3 regions of the Vibrio ponticus genome follow, and region 2 is predicted to be linked to each of the others. Evidence: riboswitches for the same ligand, from Rfam matches in the RefSeq annotation. Region 2 holds a riboswitch; each other region holds the start of a gene.
The links. Region 2 has a riboswitch for cyclic di-GMP ahead of gbpA (N-acetylglucosamine-binding protein GbpA). Riboswitches for the same ligand answer to the same signal wherever they lie in the genome.

Region 1 (4,252 bases), 420 kb from region 2:
AAGCGTTTAATGAAAAACGTGCAGAGATTTACTGGTGGTTTTCTAGTCTGTTCGCTAAAGAGCTAACAGAAGCAGAACTTGAGCAATATCAAAGCCCTGCTATTCGAGGCTTTCTTGCCGGTCTGGGTGAAAACCCAACGCTAAAACCTGCGGTTGACCGCCTTGTTGATGCGTTAAATCGTCAGATTGACCGTGAAGATGGTCAGCTTGAACTTGCCGCTGACTTTTGCGACTTGTTCTTGAAGTCAGACAAAGAATCAGCACTGCCTTATGCGTCTATGTACGTTGGCACGACTGGTTTGCTGCATGACGAACCAGCAAACGAGATGGATGCCCTGCTGACTAAGCATGGCGTAGCCGTTAACCAAGATTTGAACGAGCCTGCTGATCACATTGCCATTGAGCTCGATTTGCTTGGTAACATGATCATTCGTTCTAACGAACTTGAACAAGAGCGTCATCTCAACGATGCACTGCTAGAGCAAGAAGCGTTTATTCGTCAGCACATTTTAAACTGGGTGCCTAAGTTTGCCGCGAAAAGCCAAACTTTAGATTCATTCGGTTTCTACTCTTCTGTGGCGTCACTGCTGGTTGCTTTCTTAGAATTGGACTGCAACTACCTAGTGGGTGAAGAGAGCTAAAACACTCATTCGTCAACAATGAATGGGTTTTTCGTTTGCTACTGGCGACGATGCGGTCTAAAATCGAAGCCGCAAACGATAAAAAAATACGAATCAAGTACAAACCGCTGTAAAAAAGCGGTTTTTGTATTTCTATTACTTTCTGCCAGTTTTATTCAAAAATGTGAATAGCCATGTGGCAGCTATAAATAGGATCATACCTTATGGCCACTATTAAAGACGTTGCTCGCCTCGCTGGCGTATCAACTACGACAGTCTCACACGTAATTAACAAAACGCGTTTTGTTGCAGAAGCGACTCAAGAACGCGTTATGGAAGCAGTAAAAGAGCTAAACTACGCACCAAGTGCGGTGGCTCGTAGCTTAAAATGTAATACCACACGTACGATTGGTATGTTGGTGACTCAATCAACGAACCTTTTCTTCTCTGAAGTCATTGATGGCGTAGAGAGCTACTGCTACCGTCAAGGTTACACGTTGATCCTTTGTAATACCGGCGGTATTTACGAGAAGCAACGTGACTACATTCGCATGCTTGCAGAAAAGCGTGTCGACGGCATTTTAGTAATGTGTTCTGACCTAACTGAAGAACTGAGCGAGATGCTAGATCGCCATAAAGACATTCCTAAAGTGGTCATGGACTGGGGTCCAGAGAGCTCTCAAACCGACAAGATTATCGATAACGCAGAAGAAGGTGGCTACCTAGCAACCAAATTCCTTATCGACCATGGTCATAAAGATATCGCTTGTTTGAGTGGTCACTTTGAAAAAGCAGTTTGCCAAGAGCGTATTCAAGGCTTTAAGCGCGCAATGGGCGAAGCGAACCTGACGGTTGATGAAGACTGGATTTTAGAAGGTAACTTCGAGTGTGACACTGCTGTGTTAGCGGCTGACAAGATTGTTGCGATGGACAAACGCCCAACGGCAATTTTCTGTTTCAACGATACGATGGCACTAGGCTTAATGAGCCGCCTACAGCAAAAAGGCATTCGTATCCCTGAAGATATGTCAGTGATTGGTTACGACAACATTGAACTAGCAGAGTACTTCTCACCACCGCTAACCACGGTTCACCAACCTAAGCGTCGTGTGGGTAAAAACGCATTTGAAATCTTACTTGAGCGCATTAAGGACAAAGAGCACGAAAAACGTGTGTTTGAAATGCACCCAGAAATCGTTGATCGCTCTACCGTTGCGAAAATCAACTAAATCAGAGTACCGAGCAATACGCTGGCAAATGTCCGAGCATAGTACTTTGAAGTAACTCGCATTTATATCAATAGCTGATGGTTAAACTGTCAGCTATTGTCTTTTCTATTCAACTTAATTCTTGCATTAGATTCACAACTATTTCATAGTAATAAGATACTTAGCTGCTAAGTAAACAATCTTTAGCAAAGCAAATTAAGTCACGCACAGGGCAAACCAGACTGAAAAGCTGGGACGCAAAGCCACCGGCCTAAACATCATTGTCATCGACAATATGTATGGTAGCGGGGTTGCCGATGGTAGAAATGCGCACGTTAACGGATTACTCTCCTATTTCCTGCACAACTGCTATTCTCTCGGACCTGATTTGGTGGCGTATTGACATACACATACACCGAGAAAGTACTGAATGGATAAACCAATTCTTAAAGACTCAATGAGGCTATTTGAGCCGCTAGGTCGTATTAAATCTCGATCTATGTTTGGTGGGTTTGGGATCTTTGCAGACGAAACAATGTTTGCACTAGTGGTACATAATAAGCTTCATATTCGCGCAGACAGTGCTCTAGCTGCACAATTTAAATTACAAGGCTTCGAACCATACGTATATCAGAAACGTGGCTTCCCGGTAGTAACCAAGTACTTCGCTCTTAGCGAAGAGTGGTACAACGACAGTGAAAAAACACTGCAGATCGGACGTGAAGCTCACACTCAAGCGCAGCAAGAGAAGTCGGTTCAAGCCGAAACCAAGCCGACTCGTATTAAAGATTTGCCAAACCTGCGCCTAGCAACAGAGCGTATGCTGAAAAAAGCAGGCATCGACAATGTCGAACAACTCGAAGAAGCAGGCTCTGTAGAAGCGTATAAGGCGATTCGAGACACTCACAGCAGCGACGTCAGTTTAGAGCTCCTCTGGTCATTAGAAGGCGCGATAAAAGGCACACATTGGTCTGTGGTTCCCCAGACTCGTCGAGAAGAACTGCTCTCTCGACTACAGTAGAGTAAAAAAGTCAGCAACTGCTGGCTTTTTTTATGAAAGTTTTTCTTTGCTTTGAGGTTCTTATTAAACAATAGGAACAAATTACCCGATAAATGAACTAAATTAACTCAAGGGCGTAGAGAAGGGTTAAAGGAGAGCAAAGATGAATAAGAAACTGATTATTGGCATTGCATTGATTGCACTGATTGCCCTATTGATCACTCAGTTTGGCGATCAGTTAACGTTAGAAAACGCGAAAGCCCAGCAAGCAGCCCTAGGCTCTTTCATTGATCAGAATTTCGCTGTTGCCGCCATCACATACTTTGCCGCCTATGTCGCGATTACTGCCTTTTCAATTCCAGGAGCGGCTGTCGTCACCCTCCTTGGGGCGGCTCTATTTGGTTTCTGGACGAGCTTGCTGCTGGTCTCATTTGCCAGCACTCTAGGCGCTACCCTCGCCTTCCTCAGCAGCCGTTTTCTACTGCGTGATTGGGTACAAGGTAAGTTTGGCGATAAACTCACTGCCATCAACCAAGGCGTTGCCAAAGATGGCGCATTCTATTTGTTTTCGTTGCGCCTAATTCCAGTCTTTCCGTTCTTCTTAATCAATTTATTAATGGGGCTAACTCCAATCACGACCGCCCGTTTTTATTTGGTCAGTCAAATTGGCATGTTGCCGGGTACGGCAGTGTACTTAAATGCAGGGACACAATTAGCGCAAATCGATAGTTTGTCAGGAATCGTGTCACCTTCGGTGCTGGTCTCCTTTGCACTGCTTGGCTTATTCCCAATCATTGCTAAATGGGCAATGAACAAATTTAGAGGTCAGCCTCAATCTCAGAGCCAAGCATAACCGCCCTAATTAGCCTGACACGGAGATAAAGGTGAAAATCTATAGTGCGACTAACCCTCCACAAGCTCACATCGTGTGTGAGCTTCTACGCTCGTACAATATCGCTTGTGAAGTAAGAGGCGAAGGTATCTTTGGTCTACAAGGTGAAGTGCCGTTTGGTGAGGCAAGTGCGCCCCATGTCTGGTTATTAGATCAAGACAAGAGCGCGGAAGCCAAACAGTTAATTGAGCAGTTTGAGCAACCACACACAGAGGCATCTTGGCAATGCCCTGAATGTGGAGAAATCAATGAAGGTCAATTCGCCCTGTGTTGGCAGTGCGGAGAATCCTTGGTTGAGGCTTAACCAATTTGTTGCTGGATGAAGCGAATCGAGTGCTGGTTAAATTCGTCTGGTCTTTCGATATTGCAAACATGACCACAATTGGCGATTTCCAATAGCTGGCTTTGCTGGTGCACCGCGACCATCTCTTTTACCGGTTTGATAAACATATAGTCTCTATCCCCCATCAGATACAGCGTAGGGATAGGTAACTCTCTTTCCTTAAAATAGCGCATTAAGGGATTCACATCA
Region 2 (4,252 bases):
ATAGCGGCACCTTCTTTATTAGTAAACGCATTGCGGTGTAATGAGCTTATTAATGAAAGATTAGTGCCACTTTTAACTAAATGACTAGTCAGACATATCAATCAGCGAGTGCTTGGCGGTGAAATGCTCGCAACTGATTAATTTCTTGCTGCCAAATGTCAGGTTCGATTGTCTCTAAGATCAACGGGATACCATCAAAGCGTGGATCTTTAGCGATATACTCAAAGCAATCCCAACCAATCTCACCTTTGCCGAGCGCATGGTGCCTATCGACCTTACTGCCTAACGCAGATTTTGAATCATTGATGTGCATTGCACGCAAATAATGCATACCGACAACACGGTCAAACTCGGCAAATGTCGCCTCGCACGCTTCTTTGCTTGAGAGATCATAACCCGCGGCGAAGGTATGACAAGTATCAATACAGACACCAACGCGTGATTTATCTTCTACCTGTTCAATAATCTGCGCTAGATGCTCAAACTTCCAACCTAAGTTAGAGCCCTGCCCCGCGGTATTCTCAATCACAGCAATCACATCTGGCACCGCTTGATGAGCAAGGTTAATCGATTCGGCAATCTTCGCTAGGCACTCCTGTTCAGAGATTTTATTGAGGTGGCTACCCGGATGGAAGTTCAACAGAGTTAAACCCAGTTGCTGACAACGCGCCATCTCATCAATAAAAGCAGCGCGAGATTTTTCCAGTTTCTCTTCTTCTGGGGCGCCTAAGTTAATCAAGTAAGAGTCGTGGGGAAGAATTTGGTCAGCAGAAAAGCCCAACATTTTGCAATTGGCTTTAAATGCACTGATGGTTTTTGCTTCCAGTGGCTTTGCCACCCACTGACGCTGATTTTTTGTGAACAGTGCAAATGCATTGGCACCGATCTCACGTGCTCGCATCGGCGCTTGGTCAACACCACCCGCTGCCGATACGTGAGCACCAATATACTTAATTTGTGAGTTTGATCTCATTGTCATTTAACCACTTTACTCTTTCAGTTTGGCTACCTAAATACAGATAGTTAGCGCAATTTATCACCATCAAACACTCCATTTTGTAGTAAATTTACAACAAAATGAGCTTTTAACTATTTTTTAAATTATAAAATAAATTGTAATTGGCAGTTTTTAAAGGGTTTATTGATTTAACTCAATAAAATCACCTTCAAAAAATTAAGGTTTTTAGTTGTAATTTGACCTAAATCAATATTAATATAATGGATATTCGCTATATATTACCTAGCTCAACAAATAATTGAAAATTAACACCATTAAAAACCACAACATTGTGGAATAGGAGAGAGTGATGATTCAAGGTATTCAAATTACTAAAGCAGCTAACGACGATCTACTAAACTCTATCTGGCTACTAGATAGCGAAAAGAACGAAGCACGTTGTGTTGCTGCATCTGCTGGCTACGAAGCTGACCAAGTTGTTGCTATCAGCGACCTAGGTGAGTACGAGAGCCGTGAAGTTGCAATCGAAGCTGCACCAAAGATCGAAGGTGGTCAACACCTAAACGTAAACGTACTACGTCGTGAAACTCTAGAAGACGCAGTTGCTCACCCAGAGAACTACCCACAGCTAACTATCCGTGTATCTGGCTACGCTGTGCGTTTCAACTCTCTAACTCCAGAGCAACAACGCGACGTTATCGCTCGTACTTTTACTGAGTCTCTATAATTTCTATTGCCACTCGGCACTAAAAAATTAGACACTAAATTCGAAAAGCAGGCGCCAGCCTGCTTTTCTTCTTTTCATCGCTCAAAAAGTGATGAAAAACCATTCAGAACGGCGATAAAAAAAACAAAACCATCTGAATAACATGTAGTTACACATCTATCAGTTAACTTTTGTCGAGTTGGGATTTTTGTTCCACAAACCACTCAAACTCATAGTTGCGCCTGATAAATTTAAGCTACATTCCTTTGCTCAACTTTCGGCAAACCATTTGAAAAAATGGGACGCAAAGCTTCCGGTCTAAAGATGCTGGTCATCAATGATAGCGGGGTCGCCACTTGTTCAACCCAGTTCAAGTGTTGTGGATGTTTATCAAATCTCTTGATAAACAGGCTTTCGCATGCGCCGAGGTGAAGCTTTTAGTCAACCTTATAAAGGAGCATGTGATGAAATCACTGCCAAATAAAACTCTACTAGCGCTTGCTCTAACTGCGCTAAGTGGTCAAGTAGCAGCTCACGGCTACGTTTCTGAATTCGACGGTGGTATCGCTGGCAGCCGCGCAGCGCTGTGTAAATACCCAACCGCTGACACCAATGAAAAAAACACCAACTGTGGTGCGATTCAATACGAACCACAAAGTGTTGAAGGTCCTGAAGGTTTCCCTGAAGCAGGTCCAGCAGATGGCAAAATTGCTAGCGCACAATCTGCACTGGCAACGGCGCTTGATGAGCAGACTGCCGATCGCTGGGTAAAACGCCCGATTACTGCTGGTATGCAAAGCTTTGAGTGGACGTTTACTGCTAACCACGTCACTCGTGATTGGAAATACTACATCACTAAAACTGACTGGAACTCAAACCAAGTTCTGTCCCGCGACTCTTTTGATCTCAATCCATTCTGTGTGATTGAAGGCAACATGGTGCAGCCACCAAAACAAGTTAGCCACGAGTGTAATGTACCTGAGCGCGAAGGTTACCATGTAATCTTAGCCGTTTGGGATGTGGGCGATACAGCTGCCGCTTTTTACAACGTGATTGACGTTAAATTTGATGGTCAAGGTCCGGTTGTGCCTGAGTGGAACCAAGCAGGTCAAATCAACCCAACCATGGATCTTAACCTCGGCGATAAAGTCTTTACGCGCGTATTCGATAACAGCGGTGAAAATGTCGCTTATCGCACTGAGCTCACCATCAGCGAGCAAAGCTTAACTCAAGCGAAAAACTGGTCACATGCCCTAGCGACCAAGATCAACCAAGAGCAAACGGCGATCAAAGCTGGTCAATACCGCGAAGATAAATTTACCCCAGCATACGGTAGCAACCCTGTTTACCTGCAAGCGGGTAGCAGTTTGGAGCGTGTTGAAATTGGCTACCAAATTGAAACGCCAGAACCAGAGTACGCTTTGACCATTGAAGGTCTTGAGTCTGAGTACACCATTACCGAACAAGCAACAGAGCTTAATCTCACTCTAGCCGCTGAAGGCGACATTGACGTAGAACTTACCGTCTACAACCATGGTCGTGCAGCACTAGCGAGCTGGACTGGTCAACTAAGCGATGGTCAATATCTGCCAGTTTCACTGACATTGTCGAAAGCAGAGCCAGGTCATCACATTTTAGTCAGCCGCATTAAAGATCAGGCAGGTAACCTTGTTGATCAAGTAAACTACGATTTCCACTTGGTTAACGCGCCAACACCGCCACCAGCAGGCGACTACGATTTTATCTTCCCTGAAAATGTGAAGAGCTACACCGCAGGCACAAAAGTATTGGCAAGCGATGGTCAGATCTACCAATGTAAGCCATTCCCATACTCGGGTTACTGCTCACAATGGACAGAAAACGCCACTCACTACACTCCAGCAACCGGTTCTCACTGGACAATGGCTTGGGACAAAGTGAACTAATGCTAGGCAGCATTTGTTGTCGTTCTGCTTCCATCGCAGATTGATAAATAACACGATTACGGCACTCAACTTGAGTGCCGTTTTTCTATGCAAGTGATCAGTAAATGCGGTAGATTGAAACACTCATTCCACTTGGTCATTAATGGATATGTTGTTAGAAGGTATTGAAACGCTGATCACGCTGAGCAAAGCGAAAACCATGAGTCGCACAGGTAGCCTGCTCTATATTAGTCAATCGGCAGTGAGTAAACGCATTTCCAATTTAGAGAAAAAACTGGGTAAAAAGCTGATTGTACCGGATGGTAGGAATGTCCAGCTCACCAGCGAAGCGTTAACGCTGATCGACAACATCGGTCCGACCTTCAATGAGTTAAGAGGGCTGATCTATGAACAGCAAAACATGGTGGAACATAGCCAAATTCGGCTTGATTGCTCGGAAACGTTAGTAGCGGGCTTTCTTTCGCCAATTCTCGGTGGCTACTTTGCACAAGATCCTTATTTGACCCTGACGACCAACCATACTCCGCGCATTATCGAACATGTCCAATCCGGCAAAGCCCATCTTGGCATCTGTGCTGGCTACCTGCCCTCTCAACACCAGTTGATGACTTTTGCCCTCTTTGATGAACCGTTTTATATCGTCGCCAAACAACCGTTGGCTGA
Region 3 (4,252 bases), 570 kb from region 2:
TTGGTCGTCAATAATGAAATGTCAGCGGGTGGGATTATTGCAGCATCAATCTTGATGTCACGCGCTCTGCAACCCTATGAGCAACTTACGTCGACTTTACAAGGATGGCGAACTGCCTATGACGCAGATCGTCGTTTACAACGCCACTTTGCAGCTCAAACGCCTGACCAAGATCTAGGAACCGAGTTTGACCAAATCGATGGTAGATTACATATCGATAACCTTACCTGGTATACACCTAACTCCACCGTCCCATTACTAAAAAACTTACGCCTGAAACTAGAAGCCGGCAATCATCTACTTGTTATGGGGGCAACAGGTAATGGCAAAACCGCTTTGTGTAAGCTTGTTGCCGGGATTTATGCCCCTACATCGGGGTCAATAAAGATTGATGGTGCGAGCATCACCCAATGGATGCCAGAACAACTCCAACATACCATCGGTTACCTACCGCAAAAAGTTGAGTTCGCCACAGGTTCAATTAAACAAAACATTGCTCATTTTGATCCGCATATGTCTGATCAGCAAGTGATTAGCGCCGCACGGAAAATAGGTATACACGAAGCAATTATCAGTTTAGCTGATGGCTACAACACCATCATTTGCGCCAATACGAATCACATCGCAATGGGACTGCACCATGGTATTGGCTTAGCTAGGGCGATCTATTACCAACCTAAAGTGTTAATTCTCGACGAGCCGACGGCTCACCTTGATGCGGAAAAAATGCACTGCTTTAAACGGTTATTAGAGCATCTCAAACAGCAGCAAGTCTCTGTGATTATGGCTTCCCACCAAAAAGAGCTTATCAATCATGTTGATTGGGTCGTTGAACTCAACAATGGGCAAATAACCTCTGCACAAAAAGCAGAAAAAATCACTCGAGTTCAGAATGTGCAAAAGGTGGTCGCCAATGCCTAACCTAAACTTTCATCAAATCCAACACAACCAAATCTCTTATCAAGACGGTCGAGAGCTAAATTTTCAAGCATCGAGAGGTGTGAAGCTAACCTTATTAGTGGTGCTATTGATGTTAGTCGGTTTTGTCGCTTGGGCTTCAATGGCGAAATTGTCTAGCGCCGCGATAGCGCGAGGGATGGTGATCGTCGAGTCCAAGAAAAAGCCGGTTCAACACCTTGAAGGCGGGATAGTAAAAGCGATTCACGTCACTGATGGTCAAAATGTCGAACAAGGTGAGCTTCTTATCACGCTCGATTCGACCAAAGCACAAGCACGCTATCAAGGCTTAAAATCTCAGTGGCAGAGCGATCTCGCGCGCCTAAACCGTTTACAAACCGAACTTAACGAACAAGAGAGCATTGCATTTGATCCTCGCCTCCTCGAACTAGAACAGGATACTCACGTCCATTCTATCCTTGCCACCCAAACCAAACTGTTTAGTAAGCGCCGAGCACTGCAAGCGGGCGAAAAGAAACTGCTCAAAGAAAAAGTCGCGCAAGCCCGAAATGATCTGCAAGGGTTACGACAACAATATCAAGCGGATAAACAAAACCTCGCTTATCTCAACCAGCAAGTCGATATGCATGAAAAGTTGCTTATCACGGGCAACACTTCGCGATCCAAACTACTGGATTTGAAGCGAGAACATTCCAATTTAAACAGTGATTTAGCCGAACTGATTACTAAGATCAATCGTGCGATTCGCGCGATAACTGAAGCAGAGTTGCAAGATCAAAATGCTGAATATCACTATGCCAAACAACTTGGTGAAGAAATTCAGCAACTAGAAAAGATGATCAATGAAACCAGCGAAGCCATGTTTGAAGCGCAGCAAATCCTAGATCGTGTTGAAATTCGTTCACCTCAAACTGGAGTCGTGGTGGGCATGTCCATATTTTCGCCGCAATCTATTATTGCTCCGGGCGAAACCGTCATGGAAATCGTACCTCAACAAGACAACCTCATAATCGAAGCGATGCTCAAACCTGAAGATATCGATAGCGTTTATGAAGGGCTGGATACTCAAGTTCGGCTCACTGCCTATAACTTTCGCCGCACACCACCTATTCGTGGGCAACTGATCCATATCTCAGCCGACACGATTGTTGACCAAGCGAATGGCGAAGCCGCCTATCTAGCAAAAATCAAACTTGAACAAGCCGATTTACAACAACTGGACAGCGTTAGCCTCTACCCCGGCATGCCAGCGGAAGTCATGATTCTACTCAGTGAGCAGACGCCACTTGATTACATTCTAAGCCCACTTTCCGTGAGTGCTTATCGAGCGATGAGAGAAATTTAAGGGCGATAGATGAATCCCCTGCCCTTATTCAATGCCAAAGGGATTCAAACACAATAACAATTGAGTAAAGCCAAACTTACTGTGAAGTAAGGACGGAAAGCTTCAGGTCTCACAGGAATGAGATAGCTGAGCCGCCTCACATTAATCATCAGATTGATAGAGGAAACATTCATGACGAGTAATCAATCCACAACTCGAAACGAAGCATTAACAGCCACGATTGCCGCTGAACTTTCAGGAACCCGCGATGCCACCCCTGTTTTTACCGCTGGTGACGACGAAATACACGGTTCAAGTGCCACCGATCTGATTAATGGTGGACCAGGTAATGACACAATAATCGCGGGCGATGAGATTGATTTCATCAACGCAGGAAGTGGCGATGATTTGGTCTTAGCTGGGGAAGGGAATGACGTTGTCATCGGCGATAACTTTGCTACTGGTTTTAGTGTTGACCCGACAACAGGCGAAGTTACGCTAGATTTCAGTGATTCGGTTGTTAACGATTTGAGTAAAGCTCAGGTCTTTAATCCTGATGGTACAGAAGCGGTGTTGTATCGCAAGAACTCTGCCTATGGCGTTAAAGGGAACTCCGAATCAGGTGACAACGGACAAATTGGCTATAGCTTTGTAGAAAATGATCCTGCTGGTGACCGTGCAGGTGCATCCGAAGTTTTATCGATTAGCGTTGATGAACATAGTTATGCAGCTCAAGTAACGATTGACCGTTTATATGCCAATGAAGGTCGCATCGAGGACGCCGGTAAAACGCAAATAAATGAAGTCGGAGTCTGGACTCTATTACGTGATGGCGTGGTAGTTCAACATGGTTACTTCAGCGCTCATAGTTTTGATCAAGCAACACTAGACGCTTACGGTTTAGATCCCGCAACTGACAATCTTAAAGTGTTAGAAGGTGGAAATGGCTACTCCAACGGAACCTTCACCATCGACCCAACAGAAACTGGATTTGTTGCTTTTGATGAAATCCAATTTTCAGCAGCGATCGGGCATTACTCCAATAGCCGTGGTGGTCTAGATTCGAGTGACTTCTTAGTTAAAGAGGTAAAAACGCTCGAACTTGGTTCCGATTCCACAGTGAGCAACAAAGACTTTCTATTGGGTGAAAACGGCGATGATGTACTTCTAGGCGTTGATGACAACGATTTTCTCTTCGGTGACAATCAATACGATTTTAATATCGCCACTGAAGTTGACCTTGCGTCTGCTCGAGTGTTTAATCCCAACGACCCAAGCGCGACTTTAAGCCGCAAAAATGACACGGTTGGTGTTTCGGGTAATGAAGAAACTGGATCATCAGAGCAATTAGGCTTCAGTTTTGACTCTGCAACAGAAGAAGGTCAATCTGAATCAATCACTTACTCATTTGGTGAGCCGCAAGGTGCTGCTAGATTAACCGTTGATCGTCTGTATTCCAACGAAGCAAGCAATGGTGCCAACGAAGTCGGAAAATGGACCGTCTATAGCGATGGTGTTCAAGTTGCATCCGGCTACTTTACCAGTACCGATATTGATCCAAATACCCTCTCAGAACATGGTCTATCACTCGCTGATAACATCAAAGTTCTGCAAGGCACTGACAACAAGAGCGGTCACTTTGACATCACTTTACAAGACACGCATGGTCTAAGCTTTGATACACTCGAATTGTCTGCAGCTGAAGGGGTATATAACTTTGACAGCAGTGGCGCTCTTGATTCAAGTGATTACTTCATTAAAGAGATCAAAACGATCGATTTCGACTCTACTCTAGCGACTCAAGAAGGCGATGATTGGCTAGATGGCGGAAAAGGTGATGATTTTCTTATTGGCGGTTACGGCAAAGATGTGGTGATTGGGGGCTCTGGCGATGATGTATTGTATGGGGATTACGCTCCAGCAACAGCACTGACTCAAGGCAAAGCAGAAGCGCTAGATGAAAGTGTCGCAATGAACCCAGACGGCTCTTTGGGCAAACTCGTCACCTCT

Region 1: linked by a shared signal. The riboswitch ahead of GZN30_RS03115 (TfoX/Sxy family DNA transformation protein) and the one ahead of gbpA (N-acetylglucosamine-binding protein GbpA) in region 2 are both predicted to bind cyclic di-GMP.
Region 3: linked by a shared signal. The riboswitch ahead of GZN30_RS03745 (hypothetical protein) and the one ahead of gbpA (N-acetylglucosamine-binding protein GbpA) in region 2 are both predicted to bind cyclic di-GMP.

Annotation. Positions count from the first base shown of each region.
Region 1 covers NZ_AP019657.1:694,524-698,775, reverse strand. Annotated here, with positions in the region: gene torD (molecular chaperone TorD) at 1-641, shown strand, start outside; gene purR (HTH-type transcriptional repressor PurR) at 845-1,849, shown strand; cyclic di-GMP riboswitch class I at 2,050-2,147, shown strand; gene GZN30_RS03115 (TfoX/Sxy family DNA transformation protein) at 2,259-2,849, shown strand; gene GZN30_RS03110 (TVP38/TMEM64 family protein) at 2,992-3,681, shown strand; gene GZN30_RS03105 (putative signal transducing protein) at 3,713-4,024, shown strand; gene GZN30_RS03100 (alpha/beta fold hydrolase) at 4,021-4,252, opposite strand, start outside.
Region 2 covers NZ_AP019657.1:273,494-277,745, reverse strand. Annotated here, with positions in the region: gene nfo (deoxyribonuclease IV) at 98-979, opposite strand; gene grcA (autonomous glycyl radical cofactor GrcA) at 1,308-1,685, shown strand; cyclic di-GMP riboswitch class I at 1,934-2,021, shown strand; gene gbpA (N-acetylglucosamine-binding protein GbpA) at 2,129-3,589, shown strand; gene GZN30_RS01235 (LysR family transcriptional regulator) at 3,738-4,252, shown strand, end outside.
Region 3 covers NZ_AP019657.1:843,123-847,374, reverse strand. Annotated here, with positions in the region: gene GZN30_RS03755 (type I secretion system permease/ATPase) at 1-921, shown strand, start outside; gene GZN30_RS03750 (HlyD family type I secretion periplasmic adaptor subunit) at 914-2,263, shown strand; cyclic di-GMP riboswitch class I at 2,323-2,402, shown strand; gene GZN30_RS03745 (hypothetical protein) at 2,435-4,252, shown strand, end outside.